Regions from separate parts of the Serratia sp. HNCC26DJ206 genome, predicted to be linked through region 1. Evidence: predicted binding sites of a transcription regulator. Region 1 holds the regulator's gene; each other region holds the start of a gene.
What was found. The regulator PurR, encoded in region 1, represses purine synthesis genes. The targets are predictions, from matches to a motif close to CANGCAAACGTTTGCNTG.
Positions count from the first base shown of each region.

Region 2: the regulator PurR is predicted to act here: its motif matches at 3,005-3,022, upstream of AC2A1E_RS14540 (nucleobase:cation symporter-2 family protein).
Region 3: the regulator PurR is predicted to act here: its motif matches at 4,000-4,017, upstream of carA (glutamine-hydrolyzing carbamoyl-phosphate synthase small subunit).

Region 1 is NZ_JBXUGP010000028.1:59,026-69,701, forward strand. It holds gene cfa (cyclopropane fatty acyl phospholipid synthase) at 1-1,032, opposite strand, end outside; gene punC (purine nucleoside transporter PunC) at 1,373-2,590, opposite strand; gene punR (DNA-binding transcriptional activator PunR) at 2,705-3,631, shown strand; gene purR (HTH-type transcriptional repressor PurR) at 3,612-4,637, opposite strand; gene cydH (cytochrome bd-I oxidase subunit CydH) at 4,960-5,049, shown strand; gene sodB (superoxide dismutase [Fe]) at 5,109-5,687, opposite strand; gene AC2A1E_RS18500 (C40 family peptidase) at 5,897-6,703, opposite strand; gene AC2A1E_RS18505 (Grx4 family monothiol glutaredoxin) at 7,111-7,455, shown strand; gene rnt (ribonuclease T) at 7,526-8,206, opposite strand; gene gloA (lactoylglutathione lyase) at 8,276-8,683, opposite strand; gene nemA (N-ethylmaleimide reductase) at 8,857-9,954, opposite strand; gene AC2A1E_RS18525 (TetR/AcrR family transcriptional regulator) at 10,039-10,644, opposite strand.
Region 2 is NZ_JBXUGP010000020.1:21,590-32,265, forward strand. It holds gene AC2A1E_RS14535 (AsmA family protein) at 1-1,412, opposite strand, end outside; gene AC2A1E_RS14540 (nucleobase:cation symporter-2 family protein) at 1,557-2,951, opposite strand; gene gltS (sodium/glutamate symporter) at 3,189-4,391, shown strand; gene recG (ATP-dependent DNA helicase RecG) at 4,428-6,509, opposite strand; gene trmH (tRNA (guanosine(18)-2'-O)-methyltransferase TrmH) at 6,506-7,204, opposite strand; gene spoT (bifunctional GTP diphosphokinase/guanosine-3',5'-bis pyrophosphate 3'-pyrophosphohydrolase) at 7,210-9,324, opposite strand; gene rpoZ (DNA-directed RNA polymerase subunit omega) at 9,343-9,618, opposite strand; gene gmk (guanylate kinase) at 9,673-10,296, opposite strand; gene ligB (NAD-dependent DNA ligase LigB) at 10,581-10,676, shown strand, end outside.
Region 3 is NZ_JBXUGP010000018.1:117,797-128,472, reverse strand. It holds gene carB (carbamoyl-phosphate synthase large subunit) at 1-2,609, opposite strand, end outside; gene carA (glutamine-hydrolyzing carbamoyl-phosphate synthase small subunit) at 2,628-3,776, opposite strand; gene dapB (4-hydroxy-tetrahydrodipicolinate reductase) at 4,245-5,066, opposite strand; gene AC2A1E_RS13850 (SGNH/GDSL hydrolase family protein) at 5,385-6,674, opposite strand; gene ispH (4-hydroxy-3-methylbut-2-enyl diphosphate reductase) at 7,251-8,204, opposite strand; gene fkpB (FKBP-type peptidyl-prolyl cis-trans isomerase) at 8,185-8,661, opposite strand; gene lspA (signal peptidase II) at 8,663-9,169, opposite strand; gene ileS (isoleucine--tRNA ligase) at 9,199-10,676, opposite strand, start outside.

The DNA.
Region 1 (10,676 bases):
CTCAAAGCGTTCGGAATAGTTCACAGCCAACTGTGGCCATGCCCGCTTAAAGCGTTCATACCAGGCCATCAGGGTGCGATCATAATCGCTGCCGATATTGTGCCAATCCTCCATCACAAAACGCCCTTCACTGGCTTGGGCGATATGTTTGACCGAGGGCAGACAACCATTCGGAAAGATATATTTGTTGATCCACGGATCAACACTCATATCTGTCTGATTTGAGCCGATGGTGTGCAGCAGGAAAATACCATCGGGTTTTAAATTACGTTCAACGACCTTGAAATAGGTCCGATAATTTTTCGGGCCGACGTGTTCGAACATCCCGACAGAAACAATGCGGTCAAACTGCTGGCGAAGATCGCGGTAATCCTTCAGCAAAATCTCCACATCCAGGCCTGCACAGCGATCTTGCGCCAGCTTCTGTTGTTCCGCTGAAATGGTCACGCCAACCACGGAAACCCCGTAATGCCTGGCCGCATAGGCCGAAAGCCCGCCCCAGCCACAGCCGATATCCAGCAAGCGCATACCGGGTTGCAGATGCAGCTTTTCGCAAATCATACGCAGTTTGGCTTCTTGCGCCTCTTCCAGCGTGGTGGCTTCTTTCCAGTAGCCACAAGAATATTGCATATAGGGATCAAGCATCAGGGTGAACAGGTCGTTACCCAAATCGTAATGTTCTTTGCCGACAATCCAGGCACGTTTCTTGGATTGCAGATTGCCCAGGCGGGCAGCAGCAATGCGCAGAGTATCTTTCAGTTTGCGGGGGAGTTTTTTCTCAAGACCGGCGGCAACAACGCGCTGAAAAAAAACGTCCAGCCGTTCACACTCCCACCAACCATCCATATAGCTTTCGCCCAATCCCAAAGAGCCTTCCTGCAAGACGCGTTTAAAGAAATTGGGATTTTTAATCTGAATATCGAAAGGGCGTGAACCGTTGATCTCAATACCGGCCATGGCGAGCATTTCATGCGCGATACGGTACCATTGGTTATCTTGAATGCTCAGATCTTCTATACACGATGAACTCATAGCTTCTCCATCACCTTCTTCTGACTTATGACCCACAAGAAAATAGCGTAGACAATTTCTAATGAGGCATACGTTTACCTACGGTAAAATTTCGCCGTGGTGTCTGATATCCGACTATGGACAGAGGAAATTTAAGAGACCCCCTATGCCAAAAGGCACGGGAAAATGATTCCTTAAATAAAGTGTGACGCCATTCGCGTACACAATAGTTACTGCGATAAAAGTTCTATATAGATGTTATTTTGAAAGGTTGCTTCGAGTATAGGCTTGCCGAGGCGCATACTCAACAGTAAATCGCGCTCGGCTGGAATTTTCATCAAGTAACTATTTATAAAGACAATTATGACATAGAGTCAGCATGTTCTTGGCGGGTTACCTGCCCATCAACCTCTCCCTTCCCACGCTGTACCATGTACCCTAAGGCAGCCAAAACCACCGTAGCGACCATTACGGTAACCGTTGCTAGCAACGGTTGGGTGATAAATGCCGAAACCAACATACTGGCGATAAAACACAACCCTAATTGCAAGGTATTCTGCAAGGCTGCGGCTTTACCGCTGTTATCAGGGAACGGCATCAGCGCATTTGTCACCAGAATCGGATAACTGGCACCGTTAACCAAAGCCATAAAGCAGAATGGGATCAACAGGCTAGTTAAGGTCGGTTGGCTTAACGTGGCAACCAGATACAACGCCACCATGCTGACTCCATAAGCTACCAGTAGCCACGGCAACAAGGTTTTGCCTGAAATGCGGTTCAATGCTGTACGACAACCGTAACCGCCGAGTAAAAAGGCCAACGTCTGTGGAACATAGCTCAGGCCAATATCATTCGGGCTGTACCCCATATTGCCGAGAATAAACGGCGAACCGGTCAGCCAGGCAAAGAAGCTGGCTGAACAGGCGGCAAAGATCATCACGTTGCCGCTGAAAACTGGAGACTTCAGGATTTGCAGGAAGCTGAGGCCGGGCTTTTTATCGGCAGAAGGTACGATTCTGGCTGTCTCTTTCAGCAACAAGGTGGGTACGAACAACAAGACAGCGATACCCAGCAACACCGCAAAGATCGCTCGCCAGCCCATATGGTTCAGCAGCCAGGCACCGACCAGCGGGGCCAGTGCCGGAGAAAGCGCAACCAATGGCATGATAGTGGCGAAAATGCGGTTAACTTTACCATCGCGATAGCGATCCACCACGATGGCCTGCCAGGTTACAGCGGCAGAGCAGACCCCAATCGCCTGGATGAAACGCAATGACCACAGTTGCACGGCATTTTGCACCCACAGCATCCCCAGGCAGCCGAGAGCAAACAACGCCAGACCAAACAGCAGAACTGGCTTGCGGCCCAGCTTATCGGAAAGCGGTCCCCACACCAGTTGGGCAAAGGCGAAGCCAGCCAGAAAGATACTCAGGCTGGCGCTGATGGCACCGGCGGAGATTTGCAAATCCTGTTGCATGGCACCAAAGGCGGGTAGATACATATCGGTGGCCAGATAGCCCAGCATACTCAGGCCGGCGAGATAAAACATAAATCCAAAACTTTGCATGGTATTTCTCATTAACATTTTCTTATTGCAGGTTTTTTAGCGCCGGCCAGTGTATCCGGCTGGATCTCTGCTTGTGAAACGGTAATATTTGCTAGGTGCTGTTAAAAAAATTGAAGGCAAAAAGAGATGTGGTCTGAATATTCGCTCGATGTCGTTGATGCGGTAGCGCGCACCGGCAGTTTTAGCGCGGCAGCACAGGAGCTGCACCGTGTGCCGTCTGCGGTAAGCTATACCGTGCGGCAACTGGAACAATGGCTGGCAGTGCCGCTGTTTGAACGCCGCCATCGCGATGTGGAACTGACGCCTGCCGGTGCGCTGTTTGTAAAAGAAGCGCGTACTGTTATCAAAAAAATGCTTGATACGCGTCGTCAATGCCAGCAGGTGGCCAATGGTTGGCGCGGGCAGCTAAAAATCGCGGTGGACATCATTGTTAAACCGCAGCGCAGTCGCCAACTGGTGCTGGATTTTTATCGCCACTTCCCCGATGTGGAACTGATGGTGCAACCGGAAGTGTTCAACGGCGTGTGGGACGCGCTGGTGGATGGCCGGGCCGAGATGGCGATCGGTGCCACGCGTGCGGTGCCGGTGGGCGGTGGTTTTGCCTTTCGCGATATGGGTTTTATGAACTGGTTGTGTGTCGTTAGCACGTCACATCCGCTGGCCAGTCTGACCGGTTTGCTGCGCAACGATCAACTGCGGCCATATCCTTCTCTATTGCTGGAGGATACGTCGCGCAACTTGCCCAAGCGAGTGACCTGGTCATTGGATAATCAGCGGCGGCTTACCGTCCCCGACTGGGTTTCCGCTGTAGATTGCCTGCGCAGCGGGTTGTGTGTTGGTATGGTACCCGCGCATCGCGTACTGCCATTGGTACAAAGCGGTGAACTGGTGGCATTGCAATTGCAGGAGCCGTTTCCCGCCAGTGCCTGCTGCCTGACCTGGCAGCAGAACGCACAATCACCGGCGATGGCCTGGCTACTGGAGTATCTAGGGGATAGTGAAACGCTCAACCAGGAGTGGTTGAGCGAAGAGACTAGCGGCGATAATCGATAAATGGGCCATCGGCCACGGAACGGCGTTCGATCAGTTTTGGATGCACTTCAATCACTTGGGATTCTTCACGCTTGCTGATAATGCGATCCAGCAGCATGGTGAAAGCCATTTCCCCCAGGCGCTCTTTCGGCTGGTGGATGGTGGTTAGCGCCGGGGTGAAATAGCGCGCGTTACGCACGTTATCGTAACCGATCACCGAAATATCCTGCGGGACGCGCAGACCCAGTTCGTCGGCGGCGCAGATCGCCCCCATTGCCATAATATCGCCTCCGCAAAATACCGCCGTAGGGCGGTGTTTCTGCGACAGGATCTGGTGCATGGCCTTGTAACCCGAATCGGGTTCAAAATCCCCTTGGACGATCCACTCTTCACGCACCTCAACGTTGGCCTCTTGCAGCGCCTTCAGGAAGCCCTGATGGCGGCCGCCGCCGGTGTTGCGTGATAACTGCCCTGGAATAGCACCGATATCACGGTGGCCACGTTCCAGCAGATAGCGGCCAGCCAGATAACCGCCTTCAAAGGCGTTATCGATAATGGTATCGGTAAAATCACCGCGTGCAGCACCCCAATCCATCACCACCATGGGGATATTGCGATAATCCTCCAGCATGCCCAGTAACTGGTCCGGGTATTCCGAGCACATTACCAGCAGGCCATCAACACGCTTTTGCGCCAGCATCGCCAGGTAGGCACGCTGTTTGTCGAGGTTATTGTGTGAGTTACAAAGGATCAGGGTATAGCCTTTGCTATAGCAGCTGTTCTCTACCGCCTCGATCACTTCAGCAAAGTAGGGCGCTTCACTTGAGGTCGCGAGCAAACCGATCGATTTGGTATGGTTAACCTTCAGGCTGCGTGCGACCGCGCTCGGGGAGTAGTGCAGTTCTTTGATCGCAGCCCGAACGGCCTCTTTTGTTTCTTCGGCGACGAAACGCGTTTTATTGATGACGTGCGAAACGGTGGTGGTGGACACGCCAGCGCGTTTGGCGACATCTTTAATCGTTGCCATGTAAAGAATGACTCCTGAACTCACATGTTATGCCATGTAAGTATGATGTTAATCGTTTGCCTGCATAGATCTCTCTCCAGAGAAGCGGAAGCTGAGTTTTTAGTGCTGAGTTCGTAAGCCGCTTAAACAGGAGGGGCATTTTGCCGGTACGCAGTTGTGAACTGCGGATTTTGTCCCAAATTGACGCAAAGTGGAAGATCTATTCGGCATTATAACTTGGGAAATGATAACAAGATTTTAGTCACGAACTGTGTGAAAATGATTTGACGCATTAATCGTGTGGATTTTATGCTTAGTGAAGCCAATCTGATAGGGAGTCGTTATGGATACCGATTTGAAGATGTCATTGATTACCACCGTTTGTGCTTTAGCAATGATTATTGTTTTCGGTTTTATCGCCGCATTGAACTGATTCATACCAAGAAATAATAAAGGCGCAGCATGCTGCGCCTTGCTATCAACCTCCAGCGATTACGCCAGATTCTTTTCCACGAACGCCCAGTTCACCAATGCCCAGAAGTTCTCCAGGTATTTCGGACGCGCATTGCGGTAGTCGATGTAATAGGCATGTTCCCACACGTCAACGGTCAGCAGCGGTTTGTCTTCACCGGTCAGCGGGGTTGCCGCATTTGAGGTGCTAACGATCGCCAGCGTACCATCCGCCTTTTTCACCAGCCAGGTCCAACCCGCGCCGAAGTTTTTCACGGCGGCATCGGTGAATTGCTCTTTAAAAGCAGCAAAAGAACCAAAGGATTTGGTGATCGCAGCGGCTACTGCGCCCGTTGGCTCGCCGCCACCCTGTGGTGACAGGCAATGCCAGTAGAAGGTGTGGTTCCACACCTGTGCTGCGTTATTGAACACGCCGCCGGTAGAAGTTTTGACAATCTCTTCCAGGGTTTTGCCTTCGAACTCGCTGCCTTTCACCAGGTTGTTCAGGTTAACCACGTAGGTGTTATGGTGCTTACCATAGTGGTATTCCAGGGTTTCTGCAGAAATGTGCGGTTCGAGAGCGTTTTTCTCATACGGTAATGCAGGTAATTCAAACGACATTGCTTTCTCCTTTTTATATACAGCACTATTATTCCGACAACCTCCAACCCGGTGGTTGAAGGAGGAAAACAGAATGGTTGTGTGTTTTTTATGGACAATAATCTTAGCAACTTTCCGGGTGAAAAAAAGGTTTAAAGCATGTTAAGCGGCTGATTGATTAAAGCATCGGCAGGAAAGGGCGGCTGAGGCTATGTCTCAGCCGCAATAAATCAACGGATAGTTTTTGGCGTGACAACACGGCGTGCGCCGATGTAGTGGTTCTGCCAGTAGTCGTTATCCAACTGGCTGACGCGGATTTCTTCGCCAGTACGCGGGGACTGGATAAACTTGCCGTTACCAAGGTAAACGCCAACGTGATCGGCAGTGCCACGGTTATTGATGCGGAAGAACACCAGATCGCCGGTCTCCAACTCGCTTTTCTTGATCGGCGCGGCGTCACGCAGGTGATACATTTCGTTGGCGGTACGTGGCATTTTGATTTTCACCACGTCTTTGTAGGCGTAATAAATCAGGCCGCTGCAGTCAAACCCGGTGTGCGGTGAAGAACCGCCCCATTGGTAAGGCTTGCCCATCTGGCTCATGAGTTTGGCCATGGCCGTTTGTTTGGCATGCTGATAACGTTTTTTGTGCGCAGGGCTGAGTTTCAGCGGTTTTTCATTCTTGGCCAGTTTCGCGGTAGCCATATCCGGCTCACGATGGCGACCATAGCCTTTCTTGTAACCCTTTTTCGGCGGAGTGACTTTGACGCTGGCAGTGCGGGTAGATTGACTCTTTGATTTAACCTGTGTGGTTTTCTTCTCTGCCTGCGACTTTATTTTCGCTGTTTTCTGAGGCGCAACGGCTTTCACTTTTTTGCTGGCCTTATCCGCTTTCTTTTTCTTGCGATCGTCAGGCCGGGCATCATTAACATGCCCCTTACGCTGCTCGGCAGAAACATGTGCCTTTGGCGCAGCGTGCGCCAGATTGAAGAATAGCTGTGAGAACAACAGCATGAAAAGCGTAATAATTAAACGCATGTCAATGTTACCAACCTTGGCCTCGAAAAAGATATCTAACGGGCTACAGTATTCCCGAAATTTGCCATATAAAACAGCGTAGAACTCATAAATAGTAATCCATATTGTGAGAAAACGTTAATGGCATTTTTTATGGTTTAAAATCAACCCGTTAATGTATAAAAAAGCATCAATAAACCGAGTGTGGCTTATTATTCATCACGTGCCAACCGCGAAAATATAATAGTGAAATAGTCGGATTAAAAATGTTATTCTGTGAGTATGTTTTAACCGGAATGGTGCGGTTTTTAGAGCTCGTCCGGCAACCGGAAATGTCCCTGCAAAAGATGGCGTTTTCTTGATACTGTTCCTGCCGCTACAATAGCCGGTGTGATGTTGTAGCCAAGATGTGGCTTGAGGAAGCAATAATGACGACGATTGAAAAAATTCAGCAGCAGATTTCTGCTAACCCAATTTTGCTGTACATGAAAGGTTCACCGAAATTGCCAAACTGCGGTTTCTCTGCGCAAGCCGTCCAGGCGCTTTCCGCCTGTGGTGAGCGTTTCGCTTATGTTGATATTCTGCAAAACCCGGATATCCGTGCCGAACTGCCAAAATACGCCAATTGGCCAACCTTCCCGCAGCTGTGGGTTGACGGTGAACTGGTGGGCGGTTGCGATATCATTATGGAAATGTATCAGCGTGGTGAATTGCAGCCGTTACTCAAAGAGACGGCTGAGAAATATAAGCAGCAGGAAGATCAGCAGCCTTAATGGCGAAAGGTTTTACTGAAAAAACTCGGGCGGCATCTGTTACAGATGCCGCCCGAATTTTTTATGACGCTTAGTCAGCGTTGTTGCTGCTGAGCGGCCAACCACCAAGACGTTTCCAACGATTCACCAGTTCACAAAACAGCAGAGCCGTTTGTTCGGTATCGTACAGGGCGGAATGTGCCTGGCTGCTGTCGAATGGCATACCGGCGGCGATACAGGCCTTGGCCAACACGGTCTGGCCCAGTACTAACCCGCTTAACGCGGCGGTATCGAAGGTAGCAAACGGATGGAATGGATTGCGTTTCAGGCTGGCCCGCTCAGCGGCCGCCATCAGGAAGCTGTGATCAAAGTTGGCATTGTGAGCCACGATAATCGCTCGGTTACATCCCTGATCTTTAATACCTTTGCGCACGGCCTTGAAAATAGCGTGTAGCGCATCATGTTCACTCACCGCACCGCGCAGCGGGTTATGCGGGTCAATACCGTTGAAGGCTAGCGCTTCGGGTTGCAGATTAGCCCCTTCAAAGGGTTCAACGTGAAAATGCAGGGTTTCATCCTGCTGTAACCAGCCGTTGCTATCCATTTTCAGCGTGACGGCGGCAATTTCCAGCAGCGCATCGGTCTTGGCATTAAAGCCTGCGGTTTCTACATCAATAACAACGGGATAAAACCCACGAAAACGGCCACTCAGGGCGTTAAGATCACTTTTTTCGGCCATCAGTTTCTTATCTTTATCGAATACAGCGGGCATTATGACAAATTTCTTGCCTTGATGCAGCGGAGATAAAAGAAGGGCGCTGAAATGCGCCCTGGGGAAACGTCAGTTGCCGAGACCTTGGCCGGCATGTTTGTTCTCGATCAGTTCGATTTTGTAGCCATCGGGATCTTCAACGAAAGCGATAATCGAGGTGCCACCTTTGACCGGGCCCGCTTCACGGGTTACGTTGCCGCCAGCATGGCGAATGTTGTCGCAGGTAGCTGCCACATTATCAACGCCCAGTGCCAGGTGGCCAAATGCGGAACCCATCTCGTAGCTGTCAACGCCCCAGTTGTAGGTGAGTTCAATCACAGAACCTTCGCTTTCATCGGTATAGCCAACGAACGCCAACGAGTATTTGTACTCGGTGTTCTCGCTGGTGCGCAGCAGGCGCATGCCTAATACCTTGGTATAGAAATCGATGGAGCGTTGCAGATCACCGACACGGATCATGGTATGGAGTAGGCGCATAATTTCCTCTGATTGGGTGTGCCGCAGCGAGCGGCAGGTAGATTGAAGCGAACATCAGTATAGCTTTGTCATATAAGGCAATTCAACGCGTCTGGTGCATAAGCGGCTTACGTGACGCTGTCACCAATAAATTCAGCCGGCTTTTGGCCGGCTGAGGATCAAAGAAAAGTCACTTACAGAGTAGGATAGTCGGTATACCCCGCTGCACCGCCACCGTAGAAGGTGTCAGCATGCGGTTCATTCAGCGGCGCTTTCTGCTTGAAGCGTTCTAACAGATCCGGGTTGGCGATATAGCTGCGGCCAAAGGCGACGGCATCAATAAAGCCTTTTTCGATCAGTTCTTCGGCTTTTTCGGCAGTGTAGGCACCCGCGCCCACGATTACCCCGCTGAAATGCGCGCGAATGGCGTCACGGAATGCGGCGGAATAAGGCTTGCCACCGGCCCAATCGGGCTCAGAGATGTGCAGATAGGCGATGCCACGTTTATTCAGCTCTTCGATCAGATATAGCGCTGCGGCTTCCTGGTCTTCACCGTTGTCCAGGCCATTGAATGGGCCAAGCGGTGAAATACGGATACCAACACGATTTGCCCCAACTTCGGCGATGCTGGCATCAACCACTTCCAACGTCAGGCGAGTACGATTCTCAATATTGCCACCATACTGATCGGTACGCTGGTTAGAGGCCGGAGACATGAACTGGTGCAGCAGGTAGCCGTGCGCAGCGTGTAATTCAATGTAATCGAAACCAGCTTCACGTGAGTTGGCAGCCGCCTGGCGGAAATCGTTGACGATCCCGGCGATTTCTGCGGTTTCCAGTGCGCGCGGGGTGGAGGTTGGCACACGTACCCAGGCACCGGTTTCATCACGTACCGTGGTGCGGGTTTCGGCATTGATTGCGGAAGGAGCGACCGGTGCTTGCTGGCCCGGTTGCAGGCTGTTGTGAGAAATGCGGCCAACGTGCCAAAGTTGCACGGCGATATGCCCTTGTTTCTCATGAACGGCCTGAGTGATTTTTTTCCACGCGGCAATCTGTTCTGGGGTATGCAACCCTGGAGCACCGGCATAGCCTTTCGCCTGGAAAGAAATCTGTGTCGCTTCGGTAATGATCAGGCCGGAACTGGCGCGTTGTGCATAGTATTCCGCCATCAATGGGGTTGGAATATCACCGGGTTCAATGCTGCGCAAACGAGTCAGCGGGGCCATGAATACACGATTGGGCAGTGTTGTAGAGCCAACTTTCAGGGGGGAGAACAACTTTTCAATCTTCATAATGCATCCTATTTAATAGACCGGTCGACTAGTTAAGGTTAAAACGTATTTCAGCAATGGCACTTTCAGGGTAAATCACCAGGATTAGCGTTGTGCAGGGCGCAACAGTAATTCGATAGTTTCCAGCGCGCTGGTCAGTGGGGCGACCGAACGGCGGATTTTGGCACGCAGCGAAGCACCAAGCCACAATGAGTAGAGCGTTTCCGCCGTTGCCGCTGGGCTCATGGCGATGACCAGCGAACCTTCACGTATCCCTCGCTCAAGCGCCTCTTGCAGATGGCCAACAATGCGCGCGGTGCCGGTTTCCAGCGCATGACGCATCGGTTCCGACAGATCGCTGACCTCGGCAGAAAGTTTCACCGCCAAGCAGGCGTTATGGCATTCGCTGAGGCAGTGATGGCTGATGGCTTGTGCGTAATAACTTAATAACTGATGACGCGCATCGCGTTTGACGTCGCCAAACAACGTCTGCATATCAGCATCATAGTGTTCAAAATAGCGTTGCAGCATCGCTTCGCCAAAAGCTTCCTTCGAGCGAAAATAGTGGTAGAACGAGCCTTTAGGCACGCCAGCCGTCGCGAGCAATTGGCTCAGACCCATACCGGCAAAGCCAAGGCGCAGGCTGAGGGTTTCGCCAGTAACGAGCAGATGTTCACGTGTATCCACGTTGCAATGCACAGGTTTTGTCATAATGATGCTGAGCGTAATAGACCGATTGGTCT
Region 2 (10,676 bases), on a different contig from region 1:
CCATCAGGCATAAAGGCGCTCAGTTCGGTAACGTTAATCTGCTGTGTATCGGCATCCAGCGCCAGAGAAGGGCGGCGCACGTCAACTTTGTTGAAGGTGGCATCGCTGCCGTTGAGCTTCAACGAACCGGACCAGATGCCCCACTGATGATCGTTTGCCAGCAGCAGATTGCTGCCGTAACCATCCAGCGCGGTGATTTGGAAAGGGAAATCCGGATTGATGTCGATAATCAGATTACGATTGGTCGTCAGCTTGCCGATATACACCTGCGCCAGCCAGCTTGGCAGCGGTTGCAGCCAGAGCGCCCGCCAATTGATGGGCAACGTATACTCCAGCGCAGCCATGGCCACTTCATCGAGTTGCAACCGCTTGTCGGCGCGCAGCCAATTACCGGAGGTGCGTAACAGCCCACCTTCCCAACGGGTGGTGAACTGTTGAATGGTGATACCGGCAGGAGAAAGCTGCATATTGATGATCGGATCGACCAGGTGGAAACTGCCATGGATGAGATCGCCCGCGTTAAAGCTGAGCGTTCCATCCTGACTGCTCCAATCACCCTGTTGGAAGGTGACGTTTTGCAGCGATAAATCGAGATCGTTAATTGCCCACTCTTTCCCTTCCAGGCGTGCATCGATCAAATCAAAGCGCTTCACCGTAATCGGTGGCAGTGCAGTGACCTGCTCCCAAAGCTGTTCCCACGTCAGCGGGGTTTGCAGGCGCACGTTACTCAGGCGCAGGCGCTCTACCAGCCAACTGCCGTCTGCGGCCCGGCTGGCCACCCCGGTCAGATCGCCTTGGGCCAGATCAGCCCCGAAATCGCTCAAGATCAGTTGGTCTTGCTTGATTTCACCTTGCACCAACACCTGCGAGGCAGGAACACCGTTCAAGACCATCAAACCGGCGCTGAACTGGAACTGGTTGTTTTCACCCAGCACATGGGCAGTGGTCGGCTGCCAAGGGGTAACACCGGCATTCACTTTTTGCGCATTCAACCGCCAGTTTGCCTCGTTGGACTGCAACGCCATATTGCTCAGTTGCAGCGTATCAGCCTGAATTGGCAAGGAGATGCCCTGCTGTGATTGTATATTGAGCGTCCCGTCACGCAGCGTCACGCTGCCGAAGTAACCTGGTTCAGTGATCTGCCGTAGGCTGAAGGCAAAATCCACCTGCTTGGCGGCCAGCACCTGCGGCTGGTTAGCCTGAGCAAAAGTGACCTCTTCCAGCGTGATTTGCCCTGGCTTACTCCATGAATGGGTGATTTTTTCCACCGATAGGCGGTATTCACTGTTATTGCTGATCCAACGGCTCATCCAGCCCGCAGCCCAGCGTGTTTGCCCCAAGACGTATAGCAGTACCACAGCGAGCAACGCCAGCAGTAACAACGTCAGCAACAGTTTTCCGATAAATTTCATCGTCCGAATCCGTAGCGGTCAGAAAAGATACCCTGTTTATGCCGTAATTATCCTGCCAGCTCAAGTGCAATAGCCTGAAAGACAATAAAAAAACGGCCAATAGCACTTTGCTACCGGCCGTTTTACCACTTAGGGTCGGATTGGTTATTTTTCCTGCGGGAACAGCAGGTTTAACACAATGGCGGTGATCCCACCGGCGGCGATGCCGGAAGAGAACAGGGTTTTCAGCCAATCCGGTGCAAATTGCAGGATCAGCGGTTGCTGGGAAACGCCCATGCCAACGGCCAGAGACAGCGCCATAATCATGATCGCACGGCGGTTCAGGGTCTCGCGGGAAACGATACGCACGCCGGAGGCGGCAATGGTGCCGAACATCACGATGGTGGCGCCACCCAGCACCGGTTCTGGGATGTGCAGCACAATACCGGCGACCGCTGGGAACAGCCCCAGCACGATCAGCATCAAGGCAACCACGAAACCGACGTAGCGGCTGGCTACGCCAGTCAGTTGGATCACGCCGTTGTTCTGACCGAAGCAGGAGTTCGGGAAGGTGTTAAATACGGCCGACAGCATCGAGTTCAGGCCGTTGGCCAGCACGCCACCTTTGAGGCGTTTCATATACAGCGGGCCGCTGACCGGTTGTTCAGAAACGTCGGAAGTTGCCGTAATGTCACCAATGGTCTCCAACGAGGTCACCATAAAGATCAGCATCAGTGGCAGCAGCAGGTTCCAGTCAAAGCCCAGACCGTAATACAGCGGCGTTGGAATATTAATCGTGGCCGTATTGGTGGCCGGTTGGGTTTCCGGCAGCATGTCCATCGCCCAGGCCAGCAGATAACCCACAGCCATGGCGATCACCAGCGAAGCCACGCGCAGGTAAGGATTGCGCTGGCGGTTAAGCAGAATGATCACCACCAGCACTGCGCCAGCCAGCAACAGGTTTTTCGGTGCGCCAAAAGTATGGTCGTTCATGGCCGCGTAGCCACCACCGATGGAGGTCAGACCCACCTGAATCAGCGACAGGCCGATGATCATCACCACAATACCGGATACCAGCGGGGTAATAATGCGGCGTGCCAGATGCAACACCCTTGAGAGCAGGATTTCAGTACAGGAAGCCACCATCAATGTGCCGAACAGCGCAGCCATCATGGTTGGCACGTCGGCACCGCCGTTTTTCAACGCCAGCCCACCCATAATCAGCGGCGAGACAAAGTTAAAGCTGGTGCCCTGAATGGATAGCAAGCCAGAACCCACCGGGCCCCAGGTTTTGATTTGCAGAATCGAGGCCAAACCTGAAGCAAACAGCGACATGCTGATAATGTGCTGCGTATCCTGTGCGGGCAGGCCAAGTGCCTGGCAGATCAACAGGGCTGGGGTGATCACGGCAACAAACATCGCCAGCAGATGCTGACCGGCGGCAAACAGGGTTTGCGGCAACGGCGGGCGATCTTCCAGGCGATAAATCAGTTCACTGGTGCGTGGAGCGGTTGCTGATGCCTGTTGCGCGGTATCAAGCTCAGCGGATTGGATGGACATGGTGTAGCGTTCCCTGAAGCGGCAAAGAAAGCATTTTAATGATCCGCCTCACAAAAGCAAACGGTTGCGCATTAATATTTTTGCCAAATTTAGCCTTATGAAGGTCACATTTTCGTTCGCTTTTTCTTTTTTTATTAGTCTTTTCCACTAATAATTGACTACTCATCGAGTTAAAAGCCTGACTAAAATTATGGTTTATAATTTATTGTATATCGATTCTGACACGGAGTACCTGAGATGTTCCATCTCGATACCTATGGCACGTTAGTGGCTGCCACGCTGGTTTTGCTCCTTGGGGGCAAATGTGTACGATCCATCCCTTGGTTAAGAAAATATACTATTCCGGCCCCGGTGGCGGGCGGTTTGCTGGTGGCGTTGTTGTTGTTGCTGGTGAAAAAAACCGTCGACTGGGAAGTCAGCTTTGATATGTCGCTGAGAGATCCCTTGATGCTGGCTTTTTTCGCCACCATCGGCCTGAATGCTAACCTGGCGCGTTTGCGCGCAGGGGGCAAGGCGCTGTTTGTGTTCGTGTTTGTCGTGCTGGGCCTGCTGGTGGTGCAGAACGCCATTGGTATCGGCATGGCGAAAATACTCGGCTTGAATCCGCTGATGGGGCTGATTGCTGGCTCAATTACGCTTTCTGGCGGCCATGGCACCGGCGCTGCCTGGAGTAAGGTGTTCATCGAACGCTATGGTTTTGAAAATGCGACAGAAGTCGCGATAGCCTGCGCCACCTTTGGTCTGGTGCTGGGGGGGCTGATTGGTGGCCCAGTGGCGCGTTATCTGGTGAAGCACTCTTCAACCCCAGAAGGAAGCCCGGAAGACAGCGTGCAACCAAGCGGTTTTGAAAAGCCGGAAAGTGGCCGCCTAATTACCTCGCTGGTGATGGTCGAAACCATTGCCATGATCGCTATCTGCTTGAGCCTCGGGAAATTTATTTTTGGATTACTGAATGGTAGCGCCTTCGAACTGCCCACGTTTGTTTGCGTGCTGTTTGTGGGGGTGATCCTCAGTAACACGCTGTCGGCCACCGGTTTCTATACGGTGTTTGAGCGCGCCGTTTCGGTGTTGGGTAACGTCAGCTTGTCCCTATTTCTGGCAATGGCGCTGATGAGCCTGCGTTTGTGGGAACTGGCCTCTCTGGCATTGCCGATGCTGGCGATTCTGGTGGTACAAGCCCTGGTGATGGCGCTGTATGCGATCTTTGTGACCTATCGCGTGATGGGCAAAAACTATGATGCCGCGGTATTGGCCGCTGGGCACTGTGGTTTTGGTATGGGGGCGACGCCGACGGCGATTGCCAACATGCAAGCGATTACCGATCGCTTTGGCCCTTCGCACCTGTCGTTTCTCGTGGTGCCGATGGTGGGGGCGTTCTTTATTGATATCGCCAATGCCATCGTGATTAAGCTGTATCTGATGTTGCCGATGTTTGGCTAAATGATGTCGCCCTTTCCGTGGGAGAGGGCGATAAAATCAGGCGTTAGAGTAACGGGCGGTTTCAGGCAGCCAGCGCTCAATCAGGGCGTGAGCATGTTGCGGATAGTGCTGGTGGATGTGGCGCGCCGTGCGCTGAACCTCTGGGATCATCGCCTGATCGCGCAACAGATCGGCCACTCTGAACTCTGCGCTGCCGGTTTGGCGCGTACCCAACAGTTCGCCCGGCCCACGGATTTCCAGATCGCGCTGGGCAATCACAAAGCCGTCGTTACTGTCGCGCAGCACCTGCAGGCGTTTTTGCGCCGTTTTGCTGAGCGGGGTTTTATACAGCAGCACGCAGTGAGAGGCGACGGCACCACGGCCAACGCGGCCGCGTAGCTGGTGCAACTGTGCCAATCCGAGCCGCTCCGGGTTTTCGATAATCATCAGGCTGGCATTGGGTACATCAACCCCCACTTCGATCACCGTGGTCGCGACCAGGAGCTGCAATTCACCCTGTTTGAAGGCCTGCATCACCGCCTGTTTCTCTTGCGCCTTCATGCGGCCATGGACCAGAGCCACCTTCAGCTCCGGCAGGGCGATTTTCAATTCTTCCCAGGTGGCTTCCGCTGCTTGAGCCTCCAGCAGGTCGGACTCTTCAATCAGCGTACAAACCCAATACGCTTGGCGGCTTTCTTCTAAACAGGCGCTTTTTACCCGCTGAATAATATCGGCACGGCGCGTATCAGGGATTGCTACGGTGGTTACCGGCGTGCGCCCCGGCGGCAGTTCGTCGATAACCGAAGTGTCGAGATCGGCATAGGCGGTCATCGCCAGCGTGCGTGGAATTGGCGTAGCGGTCATGATCAACTGATGAGCATGGAACCCTTGCTCTTCGCCTTTTTCCCACAGTGCCAGCCGCTGATGCACGCCAAAGCGGTGTTGTTCATCGATAATCACCAGTGCCAGGCCATTGAACTGCACCTGTTCCTGGAAGATGGCGTGCGTTCCTACCACCATCGATACTTGCCCGCTGGCAATTGCGTCCTGCTGTGCGATGCGTGCTTTGCCCTTTTGCTTCCCCGCCAGCCAGCCCACCTCAATCCCCAGCGGTTCAAACCATTGGCGGAAGTTATTGGCGTGTTGTTCGGCCAGTAACTCGGTAGGGGCCATCAGCGCCACCTGCTTACCGTGGGCGATGGCACGCAGGGCGGCCAGTGCTGCAACCAGAGTTTTGCCTGAACCAACATCCCCTTGCACCAGGCGCATCATCGGGAAACCTTTCTGCATATCGGCTTCGATATCGGCTACTACACGATTTTGCGCACCGGTAGGGGCAAATGGTAACTGAGCGAGGAAACGCTTTTTCAGCCGGTCGTCTGGCGTGAGTGATAGTGCTTTATAGCTTTGCGCGCCTGCACGTACTGCCAGCATGCTGAGGTTATGCGCCAGTAGCTCTTCCAGAATCAGGCGTTTTTGTGCTGGGTGTTTGCCCTGCTCCAGATCGGCCAGTTGGATATCCGGCGGCGGGCGGTGCAGGGTATGTAGCGCCTGTGGCAGGCTGATTAATCCACCGCTCAGTTCCGCAGGCAGTAATTCGGCGATGGTACAGGTATCCAGCAGTTCTAATGCTTGGTCGGTCAGCTTGCGCAGCGTGGCTTGACGCACGCCTTCGGTGGTGGGATAGACCGGTGTCAGGGCTTCTTGCAGCTCAACTTCACTGCTTTCACCCTGAATACGATATTCAGGATGAATGATTTCGGCACCGTGAGTGCCGCGTTTGATTTCACCGTAAGCCGTCACGCGGCGACCGGTGGCCAGGCTGTTCTTCATCGCCGCGTTGAAATTGAAGAACCGCATGGTCAGAAGGCCGGTGCCGTCGCTGATCTGGCAGGTCAGCATGCGGCGGCGACCAAAACTGATATCGCTGCGCAGCACTTCCCCTTCCACCGTGGCAAAAATGCCGGGCAGCAGATCGTTGATGGAGTAAAGGCGAGTGCGATCTTCGTAACGCAGTGGCAGGTGTAACAGCAAATCCTGAATGGTATTCAGGCCGATTTTGGCTAATTTACCTGCCTGGCTGGCTCCAACCCCGGAAAGTGTTGTAAGAGGGACGGTATCCAGCAGGCGGCCTTTCATCGGCGTACCGTCGTTGCCTGCATGGTTGCCCACCATTCGGCGCTGGCAATCACTTGGCCCTGCTCATCAATATACGGGCGTGGCAGCCCTTTGCGCTTGGCCACGTTGGCCAGCACCGGATAACCCCCCTCAAACAGCAGGCGTTGTTGCTCTTCTTTATTCAGTGCGCTGTGTTCGCGGCGGTACATGCCAGCGTTTTGTCGCTGACGCTGGGCTTCATACAGAATTAATGCGGCAGCCACAGAGACATTGAGCGATTGCACCATACCGATCATCGGAATAATGATGTCTTGATCGGCCAGCGCCAGCGCTTCTTCGGTGATACCGGTTTTTTCCTGCCCCAGCAGTACACAGGTCGGGCGGGTATAGTCCACTGCGCGAAAATCGACGGCGCGTGCGGAAAGGTGGGTAGCCAGGATCTGCATCCCCTGGCTTTTCATCTGTGCCACGGCATCGGCAATGGTCGGGTGGGTTTGGACGTTTACCCAACTGTTGCTGCCTGCGGCGGAAGAAACCAGCGTGCGCATCCGCGTGGTTGGCCACACGGCATGCACCTGATGTACACCAACGGCATCGGCGGTGCGAATAATCGCGGAGACGTTATGCGGTTTGTGTACCTGTTCCAGACAGACCGTCAGGTCGGGCTGCCGGGTGGATAGCATTTCACAAATCCGTGCATAACGTTCAGGGCTCATAAGCGCTAGTTTCGGTTACGGTTAACTTTGATGACATCCGGCATGATACGGATCTTACGCATAATGTTTGCCAGATGGATGCGATCGCGCGTGGTTAAGCGAATAAAGGCGCTGTAGACCCGGCCATCTTTCTCTTCGGTATTCAGGCTTTGAATATTCGATTCGGCCGCATTAATGGCCGCCGTCAGGTTAGCCAATGCTCCCTGATGGTTGAACATATCCACTTTGATTTCAGCAATGAATTCCTGCTCGGTTTCCAGATCCCACTCTACCGCCATGAATTTCTCAGGCTCTTTCTGGTAGCCGCGGATGTTACGGCAGGACTCATGGTGGACCACCAACCCTTTGCCTGGGCTGACGTGGGCAATAATCGGATCGCCCGGAATTGGCCGGCAGCACTTGGCGAAGGTAATCAGAACGCCATCGGCCCCTTTAATGGCCAGATTGCGCACGCCGGAAGAAGCCCCGAGGTTGGAGTGATCGCCCTGCAAGTTCTTCGCGATGACCACGCTCATGGTATTACCGAGGCCGATTTCTGCCAGTAGGTCGTCCAGCGTAGCCAGCTTCATGCGTTCCAGTTCGTGCTGGATGTTTTCCTGCGGTACTTCAGAAAGCTTACGGCTGCCGCCTAACGCGTGGTTAAGCAAACGGCGGCCCAGGCTGACAGAGTCGTCACGCTTGAGGTTTTTCAGCATCTGGCGGATTTTAGCGCGGGCTTTTGAGCTGACAACAAAGTTCAGCCAGGCAGCGTTAGGCCGTGCGCCCGGCGCGGTGATGATTTCCACCGTCTGACCACTGGACAACGATTGTGACAACGGATACGGCTGGCGATCGACGCGTGCGCCCACGCAGGCATGGCCGATATCGGTGTGCACTGCATAAGCAAAGTCGACCGGCGTTGCGCCCGCAGGCAGTTCAACGATGCGCCCTTCCGGGGTGAAAACGTAAATTTCATCTGGGAACAGATCGGATTTTACGCTTTCTATAAATTCAAACGAGCTGCCCGCACTTTGTTGCAGCTCAAGCAGGCTCTGCATCCAACGCTGAGCGCGGATCTGTGCGGTTGTGCCGGTGGTTTCGCCTGGAACCCTTTCTTTATAGGCCCAGTGCGCAGCAACCCCCATCTCTGCCATCTGATCCATGTCTTCGGTACGGATCTGCACTTCAACCGGTACGCCGTGCGGGCCGATCAGCGATGTGTGCAGTGATTGGTAGCCGTTGGCCTTAGGAATGGCGATGTAGTCTTTCACTCGCCCCGGACGTGGCTTATACAGGCTATGGGCCTGGCCCAGCACCCGGTAGCAGGTGTCGACTTCTTTCACGATCACCCGGAACGCGTAGATATCCATAATTGAATGGAAACGCTGTTCTTTCAGGTGCATCTTGCAGTAGATGGAATAGAGATGCTTTTCCCGCCCGCTGACGCGGCAGGGAATACCCGCTTCGGTTAAACGCCCTTCGATCTCAGAAAGAATCTTCTGGATCATCTCCTTACGGTTACCGCGCGCGGCTTTCACCACGGCTTTAATGACACGGTAACGGTTCGGATAGAGCGCCTCGAAGCCCAACTCTTCCAGCTCGATCTTCAGATGATGAATACCCAGCCGGTGGGCTAGCGGGCTGTAAATTTCCAGGGTTTCGCGCGCGATGCGCCGCCGTTTGTCGGGGCGCAGCGAACCAAGAGTCCGCATATTGTGAGTGCGATCAGCCAGCTTGATCAGAACGACGCGGATATCCTGCACCATTGCCATGATCATTTTGCGGAAGTTTTCCGCCTGCGCTTCTTTCTTATCCTGGAATTTCAGCTTGTCGAGCTTGGATACGCCTTCAACCAGTTCGGCAACGCTTTTGCCAAACAGTTGTTCCATATCCTGATAGGTGGCCGGGGTGTCTTCGATGACGTCGTGCAGCAGGGCTGCCATTAGCGTTTCATAGTCGAGACGCATTTCCGCCAGAATACAGGCCACGGCAACAGGGTGAGTAATGTAGGGCTCACCGCTGGAGCGTGTCTGTCCCTCGTGAGCATCACGTGCAACGAGGTATGCCTGTTTGAGGCGTTTAATCTGCTCCTCAGGCAAGTAACGTTGAATCAGCAGATTCAGGCTTTCAAACAGGTACAAGGCAGACTCACAGTCTAATTAACGACGACCTTCAGCAATTGCGGTAACCGCTTGAATCTCTGCGGCTTCCTGCTCTTGCTGCTCCTGGCGCTCACGCACATCGAGGATCTGGCTGTTGATCAGCCCTTCTTCGATTTCGCGCAGTGCGATAACGGTGTACTTATCATTCTCTTCAGGTACCAGAGCGTCTTTACCACCGGTCTGGATTTGACGCGCCCGACGAGCAGCGACCAACACCAGGTCAAAACGGTTACCAATTTTCTCTACAGCGTCTTGAACAGTTACGCGTGCCATATTTGTGCTACTCCACAGGTGACGAAAAGACTGGGCATAATACTGAAACTGTCTTCAGTCTGCCAATAGTTTGCTGATTAAAGCGTCATGCCGCAGCATTTGTCGGCCCAAACGCAAGCGTTCGGCGCGAATAATGGTTTTCAGATCGGACAGTGCCAGATCGAAATCATCATTCACGATTAAATAATCATACTCCGCGTAGTGCGTCATCTCTGCAACGGCCTGCGCCATGCGCCTGGCGATCACCTCATCAGCGTCTTGCCCGCGGCCCCTCAGGCGGCGGCCCAACTCTTCCTTTGATGGCGGCAGGATAAAGATGCTGCGCGACTGGGGCATTTTGGCACGGATCTGCTGCGCACCTTGCCAGTCGATATCCAGGAAGACATCGACACCGGTCGATAGCACTTGCTCAATTGCAACACGCGACGTGCCGTAATAGTTGCCGAACACTTCGGCGTGCTCAAGAAACTCATCCCGCTCAATCATATGGCGAAATTCGTCTTTAGAGACGAAGAAATAATGTTCGCCGTGATTCTCACCCGGGCGACTTGCGCGCGTGGTGTGTGAAACCGAAACCTGCGTGTCGTACAGCGGTTGCGTCTTTAACAAAGCCTGAATCAGACTTGATTTCCCTGCGCCGCTAGGTGCAGAGACAATATAAAGCGTGCCTTGAGCCATGATGATGTTCGTTGATAGCGGTTGATAAGCCAGTAACAGCAGATGTGTATTTTCTCCGCACAGTATACACGGCTAAAGCCCGGTATGCAGCGTTGGGTCGCATTTTGGCCGCTGCTTTCTGTTAAAAACAGGGGAAAAAAGCCAATTTGCGCAGCATCTCTGGAAATTTTCGGCGTTTTCAGCAAACGTTCATTCCTTTCTGGAACCACTTTGCATTTCTGATTTTTAGCCATCGCCAATCATTCAGTTTCCGTTTTTACTGCCCTGCACCAAGGAGGTGTGCGATGTCGGGGTACAGTAATTACATCAGGACTATGCTGATAGCCGTAGGGCTGCTGTGTAGCACGGCATGGGCCCAAACCTGCCCAAGCTGGCGGCCA
Region 3 (10,676 bases), on a different contig from region 1:
ACCATCACGCGCGCCGCCACTTTCGCCAGCGGCACGCCGGTAGCTTTGGAGACGAACGGTACGGTACGTGCCGCACGCGGGTTCACTTCGATCAGGTAGACTTCGTTGTTTTTCACCGCAAACTGCACGTTCATCAAACCGCGCACCTGCAACTCAAACGCCAGCTTTTCAACCTGCTGACGCATTACATCTTGGATCTCTTTGCTCAGGGTGTAAGCCGGCAGTGAACACGCGGAGTCACCGGAGTGCACGCCAGCCTGTTCGATGTGCTCCATGATGCCGCCAATCAGCACGCGTTCGCCGTCGCAGATGGCATCAACGTCCACTTCTACCGCATCATCCAGGAAGCGATCCAGCAGCACCGGGGCGTCGTTAGACACGCTGACGGCATTCTGGAAGTAGCGGCGCAGGTCGACTTCGTCGTAAACGATCTCCATCGCACGGCCACCCAACACGTAAGATGGACGCACCACCAGCGGATAACCAAGCCCAGTGGCTTTTTCTACCGCCTGCTCAATGGTGGCTACCGTGGCGTTGGCCGGTTGTTTCAGGCCCAGGCGGTTAACCGCCTGTTGGAAACGTTCGCGGTCTTCGGCACGGTCGATCGCATCTGGGCTGGTGCCGATAATCGGCACGCCTGCGGCCTCCAGCTCACGCGCCAGCTTCAGCGGAGTCTGGCCACCGTACTGCACGATCACGCCTTTTGGCTTCTCGATACGCACGATTTCCAGCACGTCTTCCAGCGTCACCGGTTCGAAGTACAGGCGATCCGAGGTGTCGTAATCGGTAGACACGGTTTCCGGGTTACAGTTGACCATGATGGTCTCGTAACCGTCTTCACGCAGTGCCAGCGAGGCATGCACGCAGCAGTAGTCGAATTCGATACCCTGGCCGATACGGTTCGGGCCACCGCCCAACACCATCACTTTCGGACGATCGTTGGTTGGGTTGGATTCGCACTCTTCTTCATAGGTGGAATACATGTAAGCGGTGTCGGTAGCGAATTCAGCAGCACAAGTATCAACACGTTTGTAGACCGGGTGCAGGTTAAAGCTGTGGCGCAGCTTGCGGATTTCGTTTTCGGAAACACCCACCAGCGTAGCCAAACGCGCATCGGCAAAACCTTTACGCTTCAGCGTGCGCAGGAACTCGGCGTTCAGGCTGTTGATGCCCGTTTCAGCCACTTGCTCTTCCAAACGCACCAGCTCCTCGATCTGCACCAGGAACCAGCGGTCGATATTGGTCAGGTTGAACACGCCGTCGATAGACATACCGGCGCGGAAAGCGTCAGCGATATACCAGATGCGGTCACAACCGGCTTCCTTCAGTTCGCGGCGGATCTTGGTCAGCGCTTCGGGATCGTCCAGGCTCACTTTCGGATCAAAACCGGTCGCGCCCACTTCCAGGCCACGCAGCGCTTTCTGCAAGGATTCCTGCTGGGTACGGCCAATCGCCATCACTTCACCAACCGATTTCATCTGGGTGGTCAGGCGATCGTTAGCACCGGCAAATTTCTCGAAGTTGAAACGAGGAATTTTGGTCACCACGTAGTCGATAGACGGCTCAAAGGACGCCGGAGTACGGCCGCCAGTGATGTCGTTCATCAGTTCGTCAAGCATGTAACCCACCGCCAGCTTGGCGGCAATCTTGGCAATCGGGAAGCCGGTGGCTTTCGACGCCAGCGCAGAAGAGCGGGACACGCGCGGGTTCATTTCGATCACGATCAGGCGGCCGGTTTTCGGGTTTACCGAGAACTGCACGTTGGAGCCGCCGGTTTCGACGCCGATTTCACGCAGCACCGCCATCGAGGCGTTACGCATGATCTGGTATTCTTTGTCGGTCAGCGTCTGTGCCGGGGCGACGGTGATCGAGTCGCCGGTGTGGATGCCCATCGCGTCGATGTTTTCGATGGAACAGACAATGATGCAGTTATCGTTCTTGTCGCGCACCACTTCCATTTCATACTCTTTCCAACCGATCAGCGATTCGTCAATCAACAGCTCTTTGGTTGGCGATAGATCCAGACCGCGCTCGCAGATCTCTTCGAACTCTTCGCGGTTGTAGGCAATACCGCCACCGGTGCCGCCCATGGTAAACGACGGGCGGATAATGCACGGGAAGCCGACGTCAGCGGCCACCGCCAGCGCTTCTTCCATATTATGGGCGATGCCGGAGCGCGCGGTATCCAGGCCGATTTTCTTCATGGCGATGTCGAAACGGCGGCGATCTTCCGCTTTGTCGATGGCATCGGCCGTGGCACCGATCATGGTCACACCGAACTCGGCCAGCACGCCTTGGCGCTCCAGTTCCAGCGCACAGTTCAGCGCCGTCTGGCCGCCCATGGTCGGCAGTACCGCATCCGGGCGCTCTTTTTCGATGATTTTACGCACCACTTCCCAATGAATCGGCTCGATGTAGGTCGCATCGGCCATTTCCGGGTCGGTCATGATGGTTGCCGGGTTGGAGTTGACCAGAATAACGCGGTAACCCTCTTCACGCAGCGCCTTACACGCCTGAGCACCGGAGTAGTCAAACTCACACGCCTGGCCGATAACGATCGGGCCAGCGCCGAGGATCAGGATGCTTTTTATATCTGTACGTTTTGGCATGGCTGTTATGGCTCCTGATTATTTGGCGTTGGAACGGTAAGTCTCAATCAGTTCGATAAAGTGATCGAACAGCGGCGCAGCATCGTGCGGGCCTGGGCTGGCTTCAGGGTGCCCCTGGAAGCTGAACGCCGCTTTGTCGGTGCGGTGGATCCCTTGCACCGTGTGGTCAAACAGGGATTTGTGCGTGACGCGCAGCGTAGCGGGCAGATGATTTTCATCCACCGCAAAGCCGTGGTTCTGCGCGGTGATCATCACGGTGTTGTTATCCAGATCTTTGACCGGGTGGTTGCCACCGTGATGGCCGAGCTTCATCTTCACGGTCTTCGCACCGCTAGCGAGCGCCAGTAGCTGATGGCCCAGGCAGATGCCAAATACCGGAATGTCGGTTGCCAAAAACTGTTTGATGGCGGTAATCGCATAATCGCACGGCTCCGGGTCGCCCGGCCCGTTGGACAGGAAGATACCGTCCGGATTCATTTTCAGCACGTCAGCGGCCGGGGTTTGCGCAGGCACCACCGTCAGGCGGCAGCCGCGATCCACCAACATACGCAAGATGTTGCGCTTGGCGCCGTAGTCGTAGGCCACCACGTGGTAGGGCAGTTCGCTCGCTGCTTTCGCTTCCGGCAAGTCACCTTCAAGCGTCCAACTGCCCTGCTGCCAGGCGTAAGCTTCTTTGGTGGTGACTTCTTTCGCCAGATCCATGCCTTTCAGGCCAGGGAAGGCTTTGGCCTTTTGTAGCGCCAATTCAGCATTGGTGACATCACCGGCAATGATACAGCCGTTTTGTGCGCCCTTTTCGCGCAGCAGACGGGTCAATTTACGGGTATCGATATCGGCAATCGCCACGATGTTGTTGCGCTTGAGGTACTCGGCAAGACCTTCTTCGTTGCGATAGTTGCTGGCAATCAGTGGGAGGTCACGAATGACGAGGCCTTGAGCGTGAACAGCGGAGGATTCTTCGTCGGAAGCATTGGTGCCGACATTGCCGATATGAGGATAAGTAAGAGTAACGATCTGGCGGGAATAGGAAGGATCAGTGAGGATTTCTTGATAACCGGTCATCGACGTATTGAAGACCACTTCCCCCACTGCCGTACCTTCTGCCCCGATGGCCCGACCGTGGAATTGGGTTCCGTCTTCCAGAACCAATAGCGCTGACTTAATCAAAACACCCTCCAAGGAATAATCAATCATAATATTTGCATATTAATTCAGATTTCACCGCCTAAATCAATGCAAAAACCGCCATCAAGGCTAATTTTTGGCAAATTGGGCGCATTTTAATGATGAGCACCTGACTTGTCTACTCAAAGCACCATTTTTTATCGTATTTTTGCTGTTCTCACGGTTTTATGGGCTTCACACTGATAAAAACATACGGAAACTCGGGCTAGTAAACGGTTGCGAGACACAATGACACAGAAAAGCCATGATAACCGCTAAAACAGAGCCCTGATGAACAAATGAAGAGAGAAAAAGGAGATAAAGCAAAAGATAACTGATTAAAAAAGGCCATACATCATAAATATTGACCGTAAGCCCTATTTTTATGGTTAAAAAAAGGACAATAAAATTATTGTCCGATTATCATAGCACTATGATCAATACAACCACATCAAGATGGCATGCAAAACATTATAACTGCTCTAAACCAAGGACATCACGCATATCAAACAGCCCTTTTTGCTGCTTGGTGATCCAGGATGCCGCGCGCACCGCACCATTGGCAAAAGTCATGCGGCTGGATGCTTTATGCGTAATTTCTATCCGTTCGCCAATATCGGCAAACATGGCGGTGTGCTCGCCCACGATATCTCCGGCGCGAATCGTGGCAAAACCGATGCTCTTCGGATCGCGCTCACCGGTATAGCCAACGCGTTGGTAAACCGCACACTCTTTCAAATCACGCCCCAACGCCCCGGCGATGGCTTCGCCCATTGCCAGCGCAGTGCCGGAAGGAGCATCCACCTTGTGGCGGTGATGCGCTTCGACAATTTCAATATCGGTATAGTCGCCCATCACCTTGGCGGCTTTTTCTAACAGTTTGAGCATCACGTTGACGCCAACGCTGAAGTTGGCAGCAAACACGATGCCGATATGTTGTGCAGCATCGCCGATCGCCGCTTTACCAGCATCATCAAAACCGGTGGTACCAATGACCATGCCTTTTTTATGTGCCACGCAGAACGCCAGATGTGCCAAGGTGCCTTCTGGGCGGGTGAAATCGATCAGAATATCGAAATCATTAGCCACGCTATCCAGGCTGTCGCTGACGGCCACCCCCAGCGCCCCAACACCGGCCAGTTCACCAGCATCAGTTCCCACCAGGCTTGAGCCTGGGCGCTCCAAAGCCGCCCCCAACATCACGCCCTGCGCCTGCTGCACCGCCTGAATCAATTGACGCCCCATGCGGCCACCGGAACCCGCAATCGCGATGCGGACCTGTGAATCAGTCATACTTTTCTCTCTTCTTGATTTTGGTGCCCCTATGACGAGCATAAGGTTCAGAGTAACTGCCCTGCATGATCACTGCCAGAGGATTTCATGCAGAATTAGAATATTATGTTATCCCGATGCTTTTATCAGTAACGCTATCAATTGATTAACAATCAGACAAGCAAGAACGCACGCATGGATTTACATAATTATGCAGTTTCTATGCAGAAAAAAGATCGGTTCGGGAGGCTGGATCACCGGACGGATACGCCATTAAAAACCCGCCAAGAAGGCGGGTGAGTTATGCCAAGCTAAAAATCAACTACGCTCGGCGATAGGTTATGGAGCCGCAAGCCCCTGCACCACCTCAGCTTTTAACAGCTCAGCCAACAATCCATGCGTTTTAGTGGTGGGGTGCATGTTGTCCCAGAATACAAACGCCGCATTGCTGCTCTTACATACCGCTTTCGCAGCGCCTCCCACGGCATAGCTGTAGCCACTTTGGGAAACATCCAAGCAGGTGTCCGTCTTATTCACAAAGCCGTATTGGCCGCTGTTTTCCAGCACCTGTTTAAAAGCCTCATCCAGCCTCAGCGTATAAAACGTCGTTTGAGGATATTCGGCGTTCAGCTTAGCGATAAGCTTCTCGACCTTGTCATTAAACTGAACGCTATTCTCTTTCAGCTTAGCCTTATCAGCGTCCGTCCACTTGGCAACGTTGGGTATCACTGAAAAATCTGGCAGCCGGAACACCGCCACCTGCTTTGCCCCTAATTGGGCCAGGCGATTCAGCTGTGTTGTGTATTGACCAATAACCTCGTCGGCACTTTTTCCGCCCGTTACAAAGTCATTCCCGCCAAACAGTACGGTAAACAGCGTCTTGCCAATGTCGTACCCCTTAGTGCGAGCATGATAATCCCTGAACGAATCCATCTGTTTACCGAATCCGTTAAAGAACGGTTTCTCTCCACTCTCCGCGTTGCCGGTCGCCCACACATAGCTTGGCAGATTCAAGGCCGTGGAAAGGTATTCATGCCAAAGCTTGCCATTAGAGAAGTGGCCCAATAGCCAAGAGCTACTATTCGGCACGGTACCGTATGAACCGTTATAGACGTTGATGGTATCGCTCAGACTGTCGCCAAACACCACCATACGCTCAAGCTCCCTGCCGCCAACCTTGATAACCGGCTGGTTAGCCCCTTGATTCCAAATCACATAGTAATAGGACAAGGTGTAATCAGAGGCATAAGGGATAACAATAGGGGAACTGACGCCTGCGGCCGCCAGAGTGCTGGTGCACAAGTTCATCACCTCCGCATAGGGTGCTTCGGTATAGAACATGTTTGCCAGCGGCATTGAGTTGTACCAATACCCTTTCAGCTTCGCATAGTTACTACCCACTTTCGCCCATAGCCAAGATGAGGATGGATTGCTGTCATCCTGGCCGCCCACTTTATAGACACATTTTACATAGGTTGTGGTATCACCCGCGAACAGCGCTCTGGCCTGTTTGCTGGGGGCCTCATACTGAGGTGGGGCCGACGTTGCTACAATACTGTCACTGGCAGCAAACGCGCCGCTTGATGCCAGAACCCCTGCTACAAATGAATAAATCGCTATCTTTTTCATGGTAATCCTCATCATTTCGTTAAATTTCATCGTTGTGGATAGAAGGTTATCGCCATACGCCAGGTACAAAAAAACCCGGGCAATGCCGGGCTGATAACGTGCTTTCAGCGGTTAACCACCACTTAATCACCCCCTCTGCAGGTAGGCGCCGCTATCCCACTCCCTGGGTGCTAGCTACAGCGCCATACTGCTTAAACGAATGTACGCAGCGAACGATAAGTGTTCACCCGGTTGCGGTAGTGTGGTCGGTGTCAGTGCCTGTATCGCCGGTTTAGCGGCTGTTTGAGCAGGGATAGCGCAGATAAAAAAAGCGCCACGAATGGCGCTTCAGACTGCTGACAAAGCCGGTTATTAGGGAGAGCGTGCCGAAGGGGTCGTAGCGGCGTAAGCCGCCGGAGCGCCCCTCGGTGCGCTAGGCCCGGGTATCTCAGGCTTAAAGACCACTTTGTCATCAACCTCAAGCGCCACGAATGGCGCTTGATAAGCTCTATAACTTGAAATGTCTTGGGTCTTGTCAGACCCTAACGAAAAACGGGAAGCCATTGGCTTCCCGTTGTTGACGCGCTATGTAGCGGCCTAATCGATCTGCTTGATATCTACCCGCAGCTCTTTCGGCACTTCAAACACGATATTCTCTTCACGACCGCTGACTTCATGAACATCCAGACCGCCCAGCACTTTCAAGCGGCTGATCACGTCCTGAACCAGCACGTCTGGTGCGGAAGCGCCCGCAGTCACGCCGATGGTAGCCGCATCTTTCAGCCAAGATTCCTGAATATCTGCCGCTGAATCGATCAGATAAGCCGGTTTACCCACGCGCTGCGCCAGTTCGGCCAGACGGTTGGAGTTGGAGGAGTTTTTTGACCCCACCACCAGCACCACATCAGCATCCCCCGCCAGATTACGCACCGCTTCCTGGCGGTTGGTGGTGGCGTAGCAGATGTCGTCTTTGCGCGGCCCGATGATATTCGGGAATCGCTTGCGCAGCGCATCGATCACCTCGGAGGTATCATCCACCGACAACGTGGTCTGCGTCATAAAGCACAGGTTACCTTCGTTCTTTACCTGCAACTTGCGGACATCTTCCGGCGACTCCACCAGGTACATGCCCCCTTTCGGGTTACTGTACTGGCCCATGGTGCCTTCTACTTCCGGGTGCCCGGCATGACCAATCAGAATCGCTTCAGTGCCCTTACGGCTGGCACGGGCGACTTCCATATGCACTTTGGTCACCAGTGGGCAGGTGGCATCGAACAACATGGTCAGTTCGCGCGCTTTCGCTTCGGCACGCACCGCCTGAGAAACCCCGTGCGCAGAGAAGATCAGGATCGAGCCGTCCGGCACTTCCGAGATCTCTTCAATAAACACCGCACCGCGTTCGCGCAGGCTGTCTACCACATAGCGGTTGTGCACCACTTCGTGGCGCACGTAGATAGGTGCGCCGTAAATCTCCAGCGCACGCTCCACAATGCTGATCGCACGATCAACCCCGGCACAAAAACCGCGTGGGTTAGCCAGCAATATTTGCATGCGTTGCCTCCTGCTGCGGCTGCGGGTCGATCTCCAGCACTTCAATATCGAAGGTGACCAGGTGCCCCGCCAACGGATGGTTAAAATCCACGGTGATGGAATCTTCCGCTACTTCACGCACCACGCCCGGCATTTCGCTGCCGTCGATGGCGGTAAACAGCATGATGGTCCCCACCTCCGGCACGCCGGTTTCGGCAAAGTCACGGCGCGAGAAGAACTGGATCAGATCCGGGTTCTCGGTACCGAATGCCGCTTCCGGTTGCAGGGTGAAAGCGCACTTGTCACCAGCCCGCAAGCCCAGCAGTTGCTGCTCCAGCGGTGCCGACAGGCTGCCATCACCCAAGCGGAACAGCGCCGGTTTGCCATTACCACGGGTGGATTCTGCGGTCGAACCGTCCGCCAGTTTCAGCGTAAAATGCACCAGTACCGCGCTGTTGCTGCTAACCTGAGCCGTCATATTACTTACCTTCGCTCTTCACGCGTTTCTTCGCTGGCAGAAAACCTTCCAGCACAATCATGGCTGCCCCGACGCAGATAAAGCTGTCTGCCAGGTTGAAGGTCGGGTAGTGCCAGTTACCGATGTAGAAATCGATAAAATCCACGACAAAACCATGCCACAGGCGATCAAACAGGTTACCGAGCGCACCACCAATAATCAGGGCATAGGCGATATTGCTCAGCTTCTGCTGCGCGCTGTTGCGATACATCATCACCAGCAGTACCGCCACGATCGCGATAGCAATACCGGCAAAGAACCAGCGTTGCCAACCACCGTGATCCGCCAGGAAACTGAACGCCGCGCCGTAGTTACGCGCGTAATACAGGTTGAATGACGGGAACAACGGCTGGGTCTGGCCCAGCACGAAGTTATTCAGGATCCACTGTTTGCTGGCAAGATCCAGCGCCAACACCACCACTACCAGCCAAAGCCAGCGCAAGCCGGTCGAACTTATCGGTCTACTCATCAGGCACTCATTTTTCAGGCATTCAGTTATCAGGCAAAGTTACGCTTTTCACCGTCACCGGCGACGTTGGTGACACAGCGGCCGCAGAGCTCCGCATGTTCCGCCACCTGGCCGATATCGGTGGTGTAATGCCAGCAACGCGGACATTTCTCACCAGCCGCGGTGCTGAACGCAATTTTCAGCCCTTTCAACAGTTCACTTGGCTGCGCATCCGCCGGAGCATCGGCCAGTGGTGCCACCGTGGCAGCCGAGGTCAACAGCACAAAACGCAATTCATCCTGCAGGCTATGCAGGCGTGCAGCCAGATCGTTATCTGCATACAGAGTGACTGCCGCTTCCAACGAGCCGCCAATGCGCTTATCCGCACGCGCCTGCTCCAGCACCTTGTTGACTTCACCACGCACTTTCAGCAGATCGTCCCAGAAGCCATCGTTCATGCCTTCGCCTTCGGCCAGCCCGAACAGGCCGCCGTACCACTCTTCAGTGAACACAAACTGCGCGCGCTTGCCCGGCAGGAAGGCCCAGATTTCATCGGCGGTAAAGGACATGATCGGTGCCATCCAGCGCACCATCGCTTCGGCAATGTGGAACAGCGCAGTCTGGCAGCTACGGCGAGCGATACTGTCGCTCTTCGCGGTGTACTGGCGATCTTTGATGATATCCAGATAGAAGGAGCCCATTTCGACCGAGCAGAACTGCATCAGGCGCTGCACCACTTCATGGAAATCATAGTTGGCATAAGCCTGCTCGATATCCTGCTGTGCCGCCAACGCACGGCCAACCGCCCAGCGATCCAGCACCACCATCTCATCTGGAGCCACGCAGTCGGTGCTTGGCTCAAACCCGTTCAGGTTAGCCAGCAGGAAACGCGCGGTATTGCGGATGCGGCGATAGGAGTCGGCTGCACGCTTGAGGATTTCGTCAGAAACCGCAATCTCACCGGTATAATCGGTAGAAGCCACCCACAAGCGCAGGATGTCGCCACCCAGCTTGTTCATCACGTCCTGCGGGCTGACGGTGTTGCCGATGGATTTGGACATCTTGCGGCCCTGACCATCCACGGTGAAACCGTGGGTCAGCACTTCTTTATAAGGCGCTTTCCCCTTCATGGCGGTCGAGATCATCAACGATGACATAAACCAGCCGCGATGTTGATCAGAGCCTTCCAGATACATGTCGGCACCGTGGCCGTTGAACTCAGGGCGCACATCCACCACCGAAGAATGGGTTGAACCTGAGTCAAACCATACGTCCAGCGTGTCTGGCACTTTCACGTAGTCGGCCGCTTCAGCGCCGAGGATATCGGCGGCGTCCAGATCCCACCACGCCTGAATACCCTCCTGCTCAACGCGCTTCGCCACTTCTTCCATCAGCTCGACGCTGCGCGGATGAAGCTGTTCGGTATCTTTGTGCACGAACAGCGACATTGGCACACCCCAGGTACGCTGGCGCGAGATACACCAGTCTGGGCGGTTTGCCACCATCATTTCGATACGTGCCTGGCCCC